DNA from 4 places in the Pseudoalteromonas sp. SWYJZ19 genome. Region 4 is predicted to be linked to each of the others. Evidence: predicted binding sites of a transcription regulator. Region 4 holds the regulator's gene; each other region holds the start of a gene.
What was found. Region 4 encodes LexA, which represses DNA repair genes until DNA is damaged. Its sites were predicted from a motif close to TACTGTATNNNNATACAGTA; they were not measured.
Positions count from the first base shown of each region.

Region 1: a site for LexA is predicted at 3,260-3,279, ahead of dinB (DNA polymerase IV). Genes of this name have one in related genera too.
Region 2: a site for LexA is predicted at 1,969-1,988, ahead of uvrD (DNA helicase II). Genes of this name have one in related genera too.
Region 3: a site for LexA is predicted at 2,657-2,676, ahead of I6F45_RS12230 (SulA-like leucine-rich domain-containing protein). Genes of this name have one in related genera too.

Region 1 covers NZ_JADYXI010000002.1:335,343-339,820, reverse strand. Annotated here, with positions in the region: gene I6F45_RS03460 (methyl-accepting chemotaxis protein) at 1-472, shown strand, start outside; gene I6F45_RS03455 (M17 family metallopeptidase) at 545-2,065, opposite strand; gene dinB (DNA polymerase IV) at 2,195-3,247, opposite strand; gene I6F45_RS03445 (acyl-CoA thioesterase) at 3,975-4,409, shown strand; gene I6F45_RS03440 (aldo/keto reductase) at 4,419-4,478, shown strand, end outside.
Region 2 covers NZ_JADYXI010000007.1:3,219-7,696, reverse strand. Annotated here, with positions in the region: gene yrfG (GMP/IMP nucleotidase) at 1-295, shown strand, start outside; gene I6F45_RS08770 (dUTP diphosphatase) at 311-934, opposite strand; gene I6F45_RS08765 (YacL family protein) at 1,040-1,408, opposite strand; gene I6F45_RS08760 (hypothetical protein) at 1,525-1,749, opposite strand; gene uvrD (DNA helicase II) at 2,053-4,218, shown strand; gene I6F45_RS08750 (GNAT family N-acetyltransferase) at 4,196-4,478, shown strand, end outside.
Region 3 covers NZ_JADYXI010000011.1:54,010-58,487, reverse strand. Annotated here, with positions in the region: gene I6F45_RS12250 (VC2046/SO_2500 family protein) at 1-14, shown strand, start outside; gene I6F45_RS12245 (DUF6172 family protein) at 194-496, shown strand; gene I6F45_RS12240 (GGDEF domain-containing response regulator) at 690-1,607, shown strand; gene I6F45_RS12235 (YchJ family protein) at 1,682-2,161, opposite strand; gene I6F45_RS12230 (SulA-like leucine-rich domain-containing protein) at 2,200-2,634, opposite strand; gene I6F45_RS12225 (tetratricopeptide repeat protein) at 2,932-3,396, opposite strand; gene I6F45_RS12220 (NCS2 family permease) at 3,515-4,478, shown strand, end outside.
Region 4 covers NZ_JADYXI010000019.1:79,746-84,223, forward strand. Annotated here, with positions in the region: gene ctaD (cytochrome c oxidase subunit I) at 1-565, opposite strand, end outside; gene coxB (cytochrome c oxidase subunit II) at 565-1,707, opposite strand; gene lexA (transcriptional repressor LexA) at 2,191-2,808, opposite strand; gene I6F45_RS16865 (PaaI family thioesterase) at 2,976-3,416, shown strand; gene I6F45_RS16870 (hypothetical protein) at 3,417-3,797, opposite strand; gene I6F45_RS16875 (hypothetical protein) at 4,111-4,478, shown strand, end outside.

The DNA.
Region 1 (4,478 bases), on a different contig from region 4:
CTTACTGGCATTAAATGCTGCCATTGAGGCTGCTCGCGCAGGAGAGCATGGCCGAGGATTTGCTGTTGTTGCAGATGAAGTAAGAACACTGGCCAGTCGTACAGGCCAAAGTACCGACGAAATTCAAACCATGATCACTAAACTTCAAGAAGGTGCAAAAGCAGCAGTAGAAGCAGTTAAATCAAGCCAAGCACTTTCAGTTTCTACCGTAGATCAGGCGTCATCAGCCAATACTTCACTTAATGAAATAGAACGACTTGTTTCAATTATTACCGAAATGAACAGCCAAATCGCACGCGCCACAGAGCAGCAAACTCAAGCTGCCGACGAGGTTAATTTGCGTATTAATGAGCTATCTCAATCAACTGAGCAATCATTAAATAATACTAAACAGCTTACCGATGCCAGTGATAATCTTAAACAAAGTAGCCAAGAGCTTTCGAGCGTAGTTAATCGTTTTAAATTAGATTAATCGATACCGTTCTCATAAAATGCAAAAAGCCCTGAATTAACAGGGCTTTTTTATTGCATGTAAGTTTTTAGCTTACAAACAGTAACGTGCAAACAAGCTGGTTACTGATGCAGCCGTTGGCTTGCCATGCTGCCAATCACCGCCTTCAACACCGCTTCCTGCAATGTCCATATGCACATAAGGCAAAGGTTGTGCAGAGTCGTTACCGTGCTTATCAAGCCCACCAACAATAGCCATAAACGCCATAGGGAACTGATGTCCACGCGCAGTAACAGCAGATGCTGCGTTATTGCTAGATAAAACATCGTCAGCTAGCGTGCGTGGTTTAATAAAGTCGTAATCTTCACGGCGAGAACGCGATACTTCAGCGCCATCGGCCCACAAATCTCCAAGGTCAGCTATTTGACGTGAAACACCAGCGCTACGAGCTGGACCATTTTCAACATACGCACCGTAAGGGCCCATTGCACGTGCCGCGTGACCCGTTAATGTAGCTACAGTAAATAACGTTGGGTTTATTTCGCCTTTAGCTAAATCTTTCATTTCGCTAAGCAGGTCACCCATTGCTAAGCGCCCTTCTGCATCGGTATTACCAATGCGTACACGGATACCTTCGCGGCTAGTAATAATTTCATCTGGCACAAAACAATCAGAACCAATAGAGTTACGAACAACAGCCAAGTACGATACTACTTTAACGCCTTTAGGCTGATAATCCGCAACAGCTTTCATAAAGCCCGCAACAGAAGCTGCGCCGCCTTTATCACGGCTCATGCCTGCCATATGGCCACCTACTTTTAAATCTGCACCCCCTGTATCGTATACAAGACCCTTACCTACAAACATAAGTGTACGAGTAATTTCGCCCTCTGGTACATATTCAAGCTTAACAACACGTGGGTGATGGCGCTCAACTGCATACGATGCACGAGCAACAGTGCTTAGCATTGGGTAGTTTTTATCAATAGCTGCAATATCATCAATTACGTCAACTGCAATGCTTGAGCCTTTAAATAAATCAACGCAGTAATCAGCAAAACGTGGTGGAGCCATACGCTCAGGTTCGGTGCCACACAAGTCACGCGCGGCATATTGGCCTGCAGCAATTGCATTAACAGCTTTGATTGTTTGCTCGCTTGCGCCAACTAAACCAATTTGAGTAATAGGTTCAATACTTTCACCGTGATATTCACGCGCTTCTAATGGCTGCCATAAGGCTTGGCAAGCGCCTAAATAAGCAACTTCTAAAGCATGCTGATAACGGCTATCGCCATTTAAATTTGGTAAAAATAATGCAGGATTAACACTACCCGACGCTTTTGCTTCGTTAATTGCTAATTTAGCAGCATCAAAATAACGGCGAACATCGTCGTAATCTCTATTTAACGGACCCGTTGGCGCAAGTACAACGCGTTTGTTTTCAATCACTAATAAAGTAACTTGTTTACCAATACGAGAATCAACTTTTGCTTGGTCTAAAATAGCATCACGTAATGAGTTATTTGGTAATAGAGAAAAGTCATCACTAATAATAATAAGCGCATCATGAGATGTGCATTCAAGGCTTGCACTAACCGCTTGAGGGTATGCCATAAATAAAGTCCTGTTAGAAAACATAAGCCCCTATTATCGTCGATTTAAATATTGAAGACCAGCAAGGTGCGATGAGCTAATTATACAACTTGCCAATAAATGGCAACTTGGGGTTACAGGCTTTATAGCTTAATCGAGAATACTCAGTTGGAAGTTTTGTTCTGGCTCGCTTTTAATGCCAACGCCTATGCCAAGTAATCTTACAGGTTGTTGTAGCCCTCGTTGATAGGCCTTAGTAAGGAGTTGAATAAATATTTCTGTGTTTAGCTCGTGGTATGCCTGATCGGCTGAGGTTACTACAAAATTTGCAAACTTCACTTTAACACTCAGCTTATTAATACGGTTTTGTAATTGCTGTTTATTAAGCCTTAAAACTAATTCGTCTAACAATTTTGGCAGCTCATCTAAGCACTCTTGCAAACTTGTTTTGTTGTATTCGTAGGTATGTTCAACACTCAGCGACTTTCTGATGCGATCTGTTGATACTTTACCAACATATTCACCTGCACATTTTTGATAAAGCGACACACCAAAATTACCCACATGTTGCTGCATCCAGTTAACGCCTTTTTCACGTACATCCTTGCCGGTATATAAGCCTTTTAAATTTAGCTTTTCGAGCGTTACTTTACCCACCCCCGGAATTTTCCCCAGCGGTAATTGCGCTAAAAAATCATCGACCTCATGAGGCAAAACGACAAATTGACCATTCGGTTTTTTTTCGTCGCTGGCTATTTTGGCAATAAATTTAATCGGTGCAATACCAGCTGATGCAGTGAGCCCTGTGGCATTGTAAATATCGGCTCTTATTTGCTGTGCAATAAGTGTGGCACTGCCTTTACAAGCGGTGCTGTCTGTTACATCTAGGTAGGCTTCGTCTAAAGAAAGAGGTTCAACTAAATCTGTGTAGCGGCTAAATACTTCACGTATTTGATTTGAAGCTTCTTTGTATACAGCCATGCGCCCAGGAACAATAACTAAATCGGGGCATAATTGTTTAGCATGATAGTTCGACATAGCCGATCGCACGCCATATTCTCTCGCTATATAGTTAGCGGTTGAGAGCACGCCTCGTCGGCTATTGCCTCCAATAGCAAGCGGTACACATGCAAGTTTTGGATTATCTCGCATTTCTACTGCTGCATAAAAGCAATCCATGTCTATGTGAATAAACTTCTTCATCACCACAACAACAACTGGTTATTTATACAGTCATTATTATAGAATCAAATGTGATAAGCAAGCCTAGGGCCTGTTTATCTTTCGAGGTTAAATTTGCAGCAGTATGTTTGGTATTTAGGCAAGGCAGAGCCTATGTAGTGTGGTTATTCCCCATAAATAGGCGATAACGTAGCACAAATGCCAAACATACGCTGCCCGAAGGGTTCTGCCTAGGGGCAATTTACTCTTTGTTGCTCGGTTTTTACTTATTCTTACATGGATGTAAGTCAGTAGAATAACGCAGGAGCAGTTATCGAGCCCACTAGGTCACAAACCTCGCGCCGCGATTAAATAGCCCCTAGATTGAACAAATTTTAATCCTGAAAGGTCAACAGGCCCTAGTTAGCGATTAAAAAAAACGCTTATTACCTTCTTGCTCTTTATAACCGCGCAACCAAAACATAACCTCGAAAAAAAAACCTGCTAACATCAAAATAATAGCGCCTGATTCGTTACCCATTGCGTAACAGGTAAAAGAGGCTATAAAAACCAAACAAGCTAAGGACCAATTAATTATGTTCTGCATATTTCTACCTCTGTGTGTTTTTGTGTTTGTCTGTGTAATTTAACTGTAGACCTAAAATTAAATAGGTACAATCATCTTATAAAAAAACATGCCATTAATTACCTTGAGCTCGTAACCCCATGTTGATAATCTAAGCACTTTAAAATTAAGGGCCAATAAATAATGCAAACGTTTAAAGATCAGCACCCTATCCATACCGACATCACCGTAGCGTGGGCTGATATGGATGCACTACAACACGTAAATAATGTAGTGTATTTACGTTACTTTGAAATAGCCCGAATCGACTTCTTAAATAAAATAAATCTGTTCGATACAATAAGCCCTAATGGCGTGGGCCCGGTAATAAGCGAAAATAACATTCGTTATAAACGCCCAGTTACATTCCCAGATACGCTTACAGTCGGTGTTACTATTTCTGATATAAAAACAGACCGGTTTGTTATGAATTACACCGTATTTAGTCACGCACAAAACGCTATAACAACCACAGGCACTTCAAAAGTGGTTATGTTTGATTTTGAAACAGGCCAAAAAGCCCTCATTGCAGAGCCTCTTTTATCGGCGTTAGTTAGCTACTCTCAAGACGAGCAATAAGGAATTCTCATGCAATACAGCCCACTTGGCAGCAGTGGTATTAACGTTTCAAGAGTATGTTTAGGCAGT
Region 2 (4,478 bases), on a different contig from region 4:
GAGTGTCATGCTTAAATTTGAGCATACAGCGATTGATAACTACCTAGATGGCGTAGTGTCTACTCATGAATATGGAGTAAGTAAAGAGCAACAAAGTTTGTGGCACCAAGTACAAAAAGACTTAGGGTTTAATAAGCAGCGCACTTTGTTTGTAGATGACAGTGTGCCGGTTTTGAATGCCGCACGAGAATACGGCATTGAGCACTTACTTGCAGTTGCTAACCCAGATAGCCAACAACCACATAACGAAATAGCCGATTACCTAAGTGTTACCGACTATCGTAAGATTATCTAACTCAACTTACGTGACTTAAATTTTTGGGTAACGCGCTTCTAGCCCTTGATATACTAACTTTGCAAAATCTGCATGTTCTGTATCAAGGCTTTTAACTACTTCAACTAAATGCTCGTTATCTTCTTGCCCATTCCATTCTTTAATATAGCTACCATCTTTGTAACCGTGATCTTGGCGGAAAAAATTTAACGTATTTTTACCTACGTAGCCGCGATATAAATCATCAATATCCATACCTATTTGCGCCATACAGCCGGCAAAAGCACCTGCATTAAACGTTTTATCAGCAACAGCAGACGCCGCTAATATCTCTAGTGTTTGTTTAAAGTCATCAGCTTGTTGAGCATTACTAAGCTCAGTTTCAAGTTGCTTTGCTAAGTCTTCGTAGCTAGTTTCGCCGTCAATTCTAAGCGATAGACCAAAATGAAAAATATCAACCAACTCTAAAATAACTTGTTCAGTATCTGGTGTTTGTTTTTTCCACCATTTCCAACCATGATGATCTAGCATTTCAGCACACTCAACCCAAATAGCGCGGTACCATTCAAACCCTTGAGTAAACCATTGCTCATGTACTTTAGTATTCATGGCGTTTTGCATTTCTAGCATCACTACTAGCTTGTTTAAATTGGCAGACATATCAATTCCTGTCGTTTTGGTTGGCGTAATTTTCGTTGGTGTAATAATACAGATAAAATGCTGATTGTGCATTGCTGTATATTTTTATTAGTGTGCTAGTTATGTTTATCGTGACGTCGTAAACTCATGCCATGAATCAATTAAATCAATGAAATCTTCAAAGCCACAACCACTACTTAAACCATTTTCTTCAAGCGCTAAATCGTCATCTTGATACGCTATTAGGTCTTCGCTGTCTTGATGAAGTGCATGGGCTTCAAATAATGCTTCGTCTTTCGTTAATATTAAATCTATTTCTTGGCCTTTTAGCGTTAGCGGCTCATAGCTTGAACTTACCGATGCAATAAGCGCTTGCACCATGGCTACTTTGTCTTTGCCTATTTCTTCGTTTAGCCAGCGACCAATAATAGCGTGTTCACTGCTTATTTTAATACGTAGCCCACTAATAGGGTCGCGAATAAATTGATATTCCATAGGGTTTGCCTGTAAATCTTTAATTGCGTAATTATATACGTAAACGCCCGTAAACCACAGGACATATAAAGTAAAATAGCGCCACATGGGCGCTATTTTACTCAACTTTAAAACCGTTAACTTCGCGATTTATAACGCGCTGCGTCAATGATCGACCATAAGTAAATAATAGGCACAAGTACAAAGCCTACAAGCACATAAATTAGTGCGTAACTTATTATAATAGCGAGTGCAAAAAATATAGCCGCTAAAATACGCCCTTGCACTAACTGCCCTAAACCAGGAAAAAATATATTACATAATGCTGCAATTACGTTACCGCCAGAACCTTGATCTGCCATACTAACCTCTGTATTTATTTGATTTTATAATTATTTACCTACACACTCTATGCCAATTTATTAAAGCTTACAAATCAAATAGTTAAATTAGTCTAGATTTAGAGAGTTGGTAGATTTTGCTAAAATTAGGTCAAATTAGCAATTATTGTTATCCGTTTACACTTTTTTATTCGCTTAATTAATTAGCAAGTTACTCGTTTTGAACACTATTTTATAAATAGCTGTTTATAAAAACAGTATTTTATTTAGCCTAACAAAAACACCTGTTATACTGCCCACAATATTGATTAAAAAGGCGTAACGATGGACGTTTCACAATTACTCGATGGCTTAAATGACAAACAACGCGATGCCGTTGCAGCCCCACTACAAAACATGCTGGTATTAGCAGGTGCTGGGTCTGGTAAAACACGAGTGTTAGTTCATCGTATTGCGTGGCTTATGCAAGTTGAGCAAGCCTCCGCTTACAGTATTTTTGCAGTTACATTTACTAATAAAGCCGCTAAAGAAATGCGTGGCCGCGTTGAAGAAACACTAAAAGCGCCTGTAGGTGGTATGTGGATTGGTACTTTCCATGGTTTATCGCATCGTATTTTACGTGCTCATCACCGTGAAGCTAATTTACCAGAAGCCTTTCAAATTTTAGACTCTGACGATCAGCTTCGGATGATCAAGCGCTTATTAAAATCGATGAATATTGATGATAAAAAATGGCCCGCTAAGCAATTTGGCTGGTACATAAGCGCCAAAAAAGATGAAGCACTTCGCCCTAAAGATATTCAAGCATACGATATTAATGAGCAAATGATGCTGCGTGTTTATGCCGCCTATCAAGAGGCCTGTGATAGAGCGGGCCTAGTTGATTTTGCTGAAATATTACTACGCAGCTACGAAGTGTTAAAAAATAACCCTACGTTACTGCGTCATTATCAGCAACGCTTTGCGCATATGCTCGTAGACGAGTTCCAAGATACAAATACCATTCAATATGCTTGGTTAAAATTACTTGCTGGCGATACTAACAGCATTATGATTGTAGGCGACGATGACCAAAGCATTTATGGTTGGCGTGGTGCTAAAATCGAAAACATTAAACGTTTTTTAACTGACTTTAGCGCAGAAACCATTCGTCTTGAACAAAACTACCGCTCAACAGCGACTATTTTGAAAGCGTCTAACGCATTAATTCAAAATAACTCAGAACGTATGGGTAAAAGCTTGTGGACCGACGGTAACGACGGCGAGCCAATCTCTATTTATGCAGCATTTAATGAGTTAGACGAAGCACGCTTTGTAAGTAGCAAACTACGAAGCTGGTTAAATGCAGGTAATGCCCTACAAGATGCCGCAATTTTATACCGTAGTAACGCGCAATCTCGTGTACTTGAGGAGGCCATGCTGCAAGAAGGCTTAAAATACCGTATTTATGGTGGTATGCGATTCTTCGAACGACAAGAAATTAAAGATGCGCTTTCGTATTTACGCCTAGTAGGTAATCGTCAAGACGATGCCGCGTTTGAGCGTGTAATTAATACGCCAGCACGCGGTATTGGTGATAAAACATTGAGCCATATACGAGATTGTGCACGAGCAGAATCGTTACCGCTTTGGTATGCCGCAAAAGCAATTGTAGAACAACAGCACTTATCTGGTCGTGCCTCTGGTGCAGTAAGTAAGTTTGTAGAACTAATCGAACAAATAGAAGATAAAATTAGCGATCTAACTTTGCATGAGCAAGCCAAGTACACAATTCAAACCTCAGGCTTGATGGCAATGTACCAAGCTGAAAAAGGTGAAAAAGGCCGTGCTCGCGTAGAAAACTTAGAAGAGCTAATTAGCGCATGTGACCAGTACGAACTTCCTGAAGACGAAGAATACAGCTCGCCTTTACAAGGCTTTTTAACACATACATCACTTGAGTCAGGTGAAGGACAAGCAGAAGAGCACGAAGACGCCGTTCAAATGATGACACTTCACTCAGCTAAAGGCTTAGAGTTTCCGTTAGTGTTTATGGTGGGCGTAGAAGAAGGCATGTTCCCTTCTCAGCAAAGTAACGAAGAGTCTGGTCGTTTGGAAGAAGAGCGCCGCCTTTGTTATGTAGGCATGACACGAGCAATGGATAAGTTATACATTAGCCATGCTGAGAGTCGCCGTTTATACGGGCAAGAAAAATACCATAGCCCATCACGCTTTTTACGCGAAATACCTGAGGACTGCGTTGAAGAAATTCGTATTAAAACACAGGTTTCTCGCCCGCCTGCCGCCGGGCGTTTTAGCGCATCAGTTAGCCATGCCGCATTTGAAGACAGTGGCTTTAACTTAGGGCAACGAGTTTTGCATGCTAAGTTTGGTGTTGGTACCGTACTTAATTACGAAGGCAGTGGCGCGCAATCTCGCGTACAAGTTAACTTTGACGACCTTGGCAGTAAATGGTTAGTAACGGCCTATGCACGATTACAAGCTGTATAAAGCTCACCTAAATGAGTTAGAACAACAACTAGCTGGCGCGTATCATCGTCAGCTAGTGTTGATTACGGGCAGCCCTGCTTGGTGTTATGAATTACTTAACTCATTAATAGATGAAAACAATACACTTGTTGTATCAAAGCAGTGCGCGATTAAAAATTCGTACTGGCCTACTCGCACTCACCAAATTTTAGGGCAAGAATTTGCTCATGCTGTTTACGATGGTTTTAGTGGTTTACACCCTGATAAACTTGCAGCACTTA
Region 3 (4,478 bases), on a different contig from region 4:
TCATTGCGGTGTGATATATGATTGTAATAATCACCAGTTAATATATGCTTTATAACGGGTCTGCTTTATATATTTGCTAATAATTGATTTAATGAAAAAAAAGCATCCAAAAATTAAATGCAATTGCTATAATGGCGTCAAATGGTATGACATGAAATGCCATTATCATTAAACCAAGGTAATTAGGAACGTAATGAAGAAAACATTCACGCTAAATCACGAGAAAATCAAATACCCTCGTATGGTTGATGCTGCAAAGCACGAAGTGAAAAAATATTTGAAAAGAGAGCGTAATAAAACGCTACCTGAAGATGCTGACTATTGGGCATTTGACTGTAAGTTTGGTAACACAGCTGAAGATGCGCAAGTTGTGCACGTTGCTGAATTAAGTAACCAAATTGGCGAAATTGAAAAGCAAGGTTTGACCTCTTTCTATGTAGAGATTTTAGCTCGACCTGCACAACGTCAACAGTTAGATTTAGATGATGACGAATAACACTTAATTTAATTAAGTGTTCGAAGTTTTAAAATGAGCCCAAGTGGCTCATTTTTTGTTTTTATGCATTAAAGATTCACCATAAATCATTTTTATTAGTAACCAATAAGTAGAATTTTACTTTGTTAACATTTGCATAACAAAATGTAGTGATATAGGGTGTGTTTAATAAAAAAAACAAAACAGTTGTACCATGCCGATAAATTACTCTGACCACCAATTGAAATTAAGCTTAAAGAGCTCTAAGGTACTTGTCGTTGACGATCAGCTATTAAGCTTAATTGTATTAAAAAAAATATTATCAGAGCATTTTAGTGTAACAACAACGAGCTGTGGTGAGGATGCGATTGAAATTTGTAAACATAATCCGCCAGATATAATACTACTCGATATTAATATGGAAGGAATGAGTGGTATTGAAACATGTCTAAAATTAAAAAATATATCTGAAACACAAGATATCCCCGTTATTTTTGTAACCTCATCTGAAAATCAAGAAGAAGAGTGCTGGGAAGCCGGAGCTGTAGATTTTATAAAGAAACCAACTAACTCGGAAACTTTATATAGAAGAGTGCGCGCCCATATTACGATGAAACTTCAACATGACTTACTCAATCAAAAAGTATTTCTAGATGATTTAACAAAGGTATTCAATCGTCGTTATTTTGATGCGCATTTTTCTAAAATGGAACGAAGCGCCTTACGAGAAAAAGTCGACTATGCACTATTACTCATCGATATAGACTACTTTAAGCAATACAACGATCTTTATGGTCATGTGCAAGGCGATACGGTTTTAAACCTTGTTGCACAAACTATTACTAATAGTTTGCAAAGGCCAACCGATTTTGTTGCGCGTTACGGCGGCGAAGAGTTTGTAGTTGTTTTACCGCATACAAGCACTGAAGGTGCGATTTGTGTTGCTGATAAAATTAAACAAAATGTGGTCGATTTAGGAATATTACACAGATATTCAGAATATGACTTTGTGACTATTAGTATTGGCGGTGCAACCCTACAACCGTACGTAAATAACAAAAACACCTTGCAGATCGCAGATGAAAAAATGTATGAGTCCAAAATGCAAGGTCGTAACCAAGTGTGTTTTTAAGTTTAGCTAGCTAATAAATCACTTTGCCACTTAAAAACACCTTGTAGGTGATAAATATTAAATAAGATTATTTATTACACGCTATGACATTTTTTGTACTTTTTATTGCTACCACATGGGCAGTCATCATTTCTGCCCACTTTAATATCTTCAACAGGATATATAGTGCCATCTAAATAACGCCATTGAGTGTTTTCTTTAATAAACTGCGATTTTTCGTGGAGCTCACAAAATAAGTTTTGATAAAAATATTGGGCTTTAAATTCTACAGTGCCGGTATCTCCATCATGGCTTGACCCAATTACATCAAGATTTATAAATCGACAGCTGTTAGCAAAATCATTGATTTCTTTAACCGGATTTTCAGCTTGTTTTTCTTTTGCGTAGGTTTGATAAACATATTCTGCATTTTTAATAACATAAGCACTGAATCGTGAGCGCATAAGTTGTTCAGGAGAATCAGCTTGCTTAACAGATAAGTGAAGCGGCTCGCAGCAATCAGCATAATTGTGCCCACTGCTGCAAAAACATAATGTGGTATTGAGTGAAGTCATAATAATAATACAAAGTCTAAAACATTAGTTTAACAAGCTTATTGGGCGAGTGATATCTCTGTTGTTTGAGACTTTTTAGTAAAACAGTATAGTTTTGTATTCGTTTTACTTAAATCGAACGATAAATTCGTAAGTAGTTGGTTATTAACTATATCGGTCCAGGTAATTACCGCTGCAAAGTTTCCGTTATGTAATGCAGAATTTAATACATACTCTAAATTTACTAGGTGCTTCTGTCTAATAACAAGTAATTTACTTGTATCAATAGAGCATGAGTCAAGTAAAGCTTTGCTAGGTACGTGATCTGGAGCAATTAGTAACGTCCATGCATTAGAGCTATTGTATTGGTGTAATACTTTTAAAAGCTCAAAGGTCGCTGAAATTTCATCTTCAATTTGAATCAAATTCACGCAATCGCTTTGCTCATCTTGTTGGTAACTTTTAACTGTTCTTACGGTAATAGGCTGTAACATAATTTCACTCACTGGGTTTTTATACAGTATTCATATACAGTAGTTTATACAGTGCTTTCGTGCAAGCCTTTTATGCTATTTATTTGTACAGTTATTCAGCTTTTGATCATTGTTTTTATTTTTTAATTTATAATTCTTTATTAATCAGGTTGTTATAGGGTTGTTTTTGAGAAGGTATTCTAAAAATAATTTTTTTCGTAGTGTCTTCATTTTGGGGTTTTATACTGTATAGGATTATCTTTGTAACCATATACAGTATTTTTTTACACTGCATACAGTACTTCTGCCATAGCTAGCTTATGTGTTTTCACTCGTGCGAGGGATCATATGAGAAAACTGGAGTTGGTGGATTTGTTCGTACAAACTTGCCGCATAACACTGAGCATCTTTAAATCGCTTAGTTTCGATATGTTTGCGTATATCTGTAACCGCTGCAGTGGCAGGGGCGTACCCTTGGCTACTTGCTAAGCTTAACCAAGCTACAGCATGAAATACACTTTGTGGCACGCCTTCACCTTTCACAAAAAATAAACCTAAATAAAACTGTGCTCTATGGTTTCCCGCCATTGCAGCAAGTCGCATCCATTTTGCAGCCAATGGAGCTTGATTATTTTTTAAATAATATAGGGCTTTATTTAACGTACTTTGCTCATCTTTTTTATTATCAACGGGCACAGAGGTATTTTCGGGTTGAGTAACAAAACCTAAAATATTATCTAGCTGTTGCTCTAAGTCTTGCTCACAAGGTGTTGTTTTAAGCATATTGGTTCATTTATTATTTTAACTACTCTAACAGTTTAGTATATAGCAAGGTAAAATGTCCTGTAAAAGATAATTTTTATGTTAAAATCTCGCCACTTTTTACTATCACAAGTTTATTATGTTCGAAGCCTTATTTAAACTGAGCGAAAATAATTCAACAGTTAAACGCGAATGCGTTGCTGGCCTAACTACCTTTATAACTATGGTATACATTGTATTTGTAAACCCGGCTATGCTCGCAGAGGCTGGGATGGATCAAGGGGCTGCATTTGTAGCGACATGTATAGCAGCTGCGATAGGCTGTTTTATAATGGGTTTATGGGCTAATTATCCATTAGCATTAGCGCCTGGTATGGGACTAAATGCCTTTTTTACGTATGGTGTCGTATTAGGAATGGGTTATACCTGGCAAGCCGCGTTAGGGGCTGTATTTATGTCGGGTTGTATATTTTTGTTTTTAAGCTTATTTAAAGTCAGAGAGTGGATTATTAATGCCATACCTCTGGTGCTCAAGCGAGCAATCGCAACGGGTATAGGTGCTTTTTTAGCATTAATTGCCCTTAAAAATGCAGGCATTATTGTCTCAAGCCCGGCAACATTAGTGCAGTTGGGCGACATTACTTCTCCAGGACCGTTATTGGCTATATTAAGCTTTTTTGTAATTGCAGCGCTTTTATACCGCGATTTTAAAAGTGGCGTGCTTATTAGTATTTTATTAGTGACTGGCATTGCTTTAAGTTTGGGGCTTGTTGAATATCACGGTGTTATGGCTATGCCACCATCAATAATGCCTACTTTTATGCAGCTAGATTTTGCAGCCGCTTTTGATATATCAATGATGAGTGTTATTTTTGCTTTCTTGTTTGTCGATCTTTTTGATACTTCGGGTACATTAGTTGCGGTAACTCAAAAAGCAGGTTTAGCTGATGAAAAAGGTAACATGCCTCGTTTAGGGCGCGCATTAAGTGCTGACAGCTCAGCAACAATTGCAGGTGCGATGCTAGGTACGTCTACGACTACATCGTATATAGAATCGGTTGCTGGTGTATCTGTTGGCGGACGTACTGGCTTAACAGCTGTAG
Region 4 (4,478 bases):
AGTTCACTATGGTTACAATCACATTGATTGCGCCCATTATTGAACTAATCCCCATAATATGTACGGCAAATACAAACAATGCAGTATTATCATTACTGTATGTTGTAGACAGTGGTGCATAAAAAGTCCAACCAAATGCAGGACCCCCACCAGGCATAAATAACGATGCCAATAGGATTAAAAACGCAAACGGTAAAATCCAAAAGCTCCAGTTATTCATTCTTGGCAATGCCATATCTGGCGCGCCAATCATGAGTGGTATCATCCAGTTAGCAAGGCCAGTAAAGGCCGGCATAACCGCACCAAACACCATAATTAAACCATGCACGGTGGTCATTTGATTAAAAAAGTGAGGATCGACCAACTGTAAACCTGGTTGAAATAATTCAGCTCTGATCACCATGGCCATTCCACCACCAATTAAGAACATGGTCAGCGAAAAAATTAAATATAAACTACCTATATCTTTATGATTAGTTGTGTAAAGCCAGCGTTTAAAACCCTTAGCTGGGTGATGAGCATGATGAGCTTCATTGGCGTTAGGTTGTTCTACTATGCTACTCATTAGTTCGCCTCCACTTTGGCATCAAGTGCTGCCTGTATTTGACTCGGTTGAATAACATCACCCGTATCATTACCCCACGCATTACGTTTATAAGTAATAACCGCTGCTAATTGCTTTATAGATAACTGTTTGGCAAATGCTTGCATTGCCGTACCAGGTCGTCCATGGATAACTACATCAATGTGATCTTTTATATCGCCAAGCACTATAGGACTGCCTTTAAGTGCAGGAAATACACCCGGTAACCCCATGCCAGTAGGCTGATGACATGCAGCACAATTGGCCATATATACTTGTTCGCCTAAAGTCATTAATTCTTCTTTTGGGAGGGTTTTATCAAGTAATGCGGCATCTGCTAATGCTGCTTTTTGTTTAGCCTGCTTTGCATCTGCAAGCCATGTTTTAAAATCAGCCTCAGATTTAGCGACCACCACAACGGGCATAAAGCCATGATCTTTACCACACAACTCAGCACATTGGCCTCGGTAAGTACCTTCTTCGTTTATGTTCGTCCATGTTTCGTTTATAAAGCCGGGATTCGCATCTTTTTTAACTGCAAAATCAGGTACCCACCAAGAGTGAATAACATCGTCAGAAGTCATTAAAAATCGTACTTTTTGATTTATTGGCAGTACGAGAGGCTTATCAACCTCAAGTAAGTAGTTAGGATTTTTATCTGCAAGATTCGCGATTTCATCTTGCGGGGTAGATAAAATAGAGTAAAACTCTACATCTTCACCCATATATTCATAATGCCATTTCCATTGCGAGCCTGTAATTTTAATAGTGAGATCAGCTTTGCTGGCATCTTCCATTGCAATTAGGGTTTTAGTGGCTGGTACTGCCATAGCAATTAAAATAACAAACGGGATTGCAGTCCAAAGTATTTCTACTTTAGTGCTTTCGTGAAATTGGGCAGGTACAGCCCCTTTAGATTTACGGTGATGAATAAGTGCCCAAAACATAATTGCGAACACTATCACCCCAATCACACAACATATTATAAATATGGTCATGTGCAGCTGATATACATTATTGCTTATATCGGTTACGCCTTTGCGCATATTGTATTGGCTGTTAGCCAAAACTGGGTGCGAAAAAACACATAATATAAGCCACAAGGTAGAGGTCAGTTTACCCATGTGACGGCTCCTTTGATGCTATTGCGAATGCAAAGCGAAGAGGCATACGGCTTAAACGCCAATTCGTTATTTTTATTTTTTTAGTCAATCTCATTTAATATTGATTGGTTTTGCTGCGCCAACAACGGGTTTGTGTATATTGTGTGTTCTCAAAACTAAAAAGCTGTGAGTTATTATTAGCTCAGCACATTAATAATTAGCTAAAAAATGAACAACAAGCAAGTTTTAGTATAAAAAACAATCAGGTGATATTGAGTAATTAATAAAAAATCAGTAACCAACTAGGTAACAGGAAGTTCAAAAGATGAGCAAAACAAAGGGGTTTAACGCATTCGGAGGGGGAAAATATAAGTGCAAAAAAGTTTACAGCTTAAATTGTCAGTGAGCTATTTATGCCCTATTTTTAGTGCGAATTTAAAACAGAAAATGCGTACTAATTAGTACGCATTTATAAAACTGCTTGTTTAAAAGCTATTTTTAAAGTCACATCCAATCAGCGTTTCTTATAACGCCAACGGCTAAGCCTTCAATATTAAAAGACTCATTCTCAAGATCTACTTCAATAGATTCAAAATCGTCGTTTTCAGCATGAAGTAATACTTTACGACCCGCTTTCTCAAGACGTTTTACAGTTACGTCTTCGTCTAGGCGGGCAACAACAACTTGCCCGTTTTCAGCGGTTTGAGTACGATGTACAGCAAGTAAATCACCATCCATAATACCAATATCTTTCATGCTCATACCGTTAACGCGTAGTAAAAAATCTGCAGCCGGTTTAAACATTAATGGATCGATTTTGCAGTGACTTTCAACGTGCTCTTGCGCCAAAATAGGTGAACCAGCAGCAACACGCCCTATAAGCGGTAAACCTAATTGTTCTGGCTCTTCTTCTTCAATTAACTGAATACCACGGCTTGCACCTGGTTTCATTTTAATTGCGCCTTTTTTAGCAAGTGCTTTTAAATGTTCTTCAGCAGCATTGGCACTTTTAAAACCTAATGTTTGCGCTATTTCAGCACGTGTAGGAGGCATACCAGTGTCTTTAATAAAAACTTTAATTAGTTCGAGTATTTGAGCTTGGCGGTTCGTTAATGGTCGCATACAACTGGTTTTCCATACAGTACATTTAACTGTGAGTATATACAGTTAAATAAAAATCGCAAATTTAAATTAAGCCTTAAAATAGCCAAAGTAATTTCACTTGTGTACATTTTAGGGATATAACTAACGCTAGGTTTATAAATGATTAAAAAAGCAAAGGAGTCATTATGAGTATTTGGTACCAGCCCATCACTTTAGAGCTGTGCAAGCAGTTAGAACAAGGCATTGATGGCCAAGGAACATTAATGAAAACCATGGGAATAGAAGTCACTGAAATTGGTGATGATTACTTAGTAGCCACTATGCCGGCAATTCCTGAGCATCATAACCCAATGGGAATGGTTCACGGCGGTGCTAACGTTGTACTTGCCGAAACAGTTGCCAGCTATGCAGCTAACTTTGTTGTCGATTTTACAAAATTTTACTGCGTGGGGCAGGAAATTAGCGCAAGTCATTTAAAAGCATCTCGCAACGGCACTTTAACAGCAACGGCAAGAGCGTTTCATATTGGCAAACGTAGTTCAGTGTGGGAAATAAAAATTACAAATAGCCGCAATGAGCTGTGCTGCGTATCAAAAATGACCGCAGCAGTCGTAGAGCGAAGATAGTTACTTTTCGATTGGGTAAATTGTAATTTCCATACCCGCACCAATCGCAGATATACGTAGTAATGTATCTGCATCTAAGGCTTGATTAAAGCACTTAGGGGAAGTGCCTGATTCAAAACCAATATCAAACGTTCTACGTGAACAGCTTAACCATTGCTTTAGCGCGTTACGCGAACACGATTCAATAAGCTCACATATATGGTTTATTGCTTTGTCAGGCGTGTTTACTATACCTGTTGCTTCAATACGCGCTAATTGACGGTATTCGTCTTTGTCATAATGTAAAATCGTCGCGACTTTTTTCAAGTCTGCCACTAGCAAACTAATATCTTGCTTTGATTCAAGCTCAAGATCTACATTTAAAAATTGAATTTCCGACATCGTTTCGTATTTATCCTCTAATAATTTCATTGCAAACTTTAACGCAGTTTTACCGTTATACCAAATCAACTATGCTCTATTAACCACTTTATATAGATATTTCGCAGCTTTTAAGTATTTTTTAGCGTTTAAAGCTAGCTGGATATCAAACACTCAGCTCAATTAAACAAATAAGTCATGTTAGCAATTTAAGTGTAATCTTTTTTATTTTTAAATGATTACAGTAAGCTATAGTTTAAACTGCGACAAAATGTCGCAGTAACTAATCCCATTAATGTAATAAACTAGCCTCTAAAAATAATAAGACTAAAACATGAATAAAAAAATATTTAAGTATGCTCGCAAGTTACATAAATGGCTCGGTTATTTGCTCACATTACAAATTTTAGCTTGGCTATTAGGCGGTTTAGTCATGAGCGCTATTCCTCTTGATAAAGTTCATGGGGAGCATCTTGCAACACGTACTCTTAATAACCCATTTACGCAGGCTGATTATATTGCCTCCCTTAACGATATTGCACCTCAGGTGGTTAATCCAACACAAATAATTTTTGAGAACTTTTTAACCACACCTATAATTACAGTAATAAATAAAGATGAACAGCAAAGCTTTAACGGTATAACAGGCCGGCCCTTTGAGCCGCCAACTAAAATACAAATTACCGCAAATGCTAAAGCACA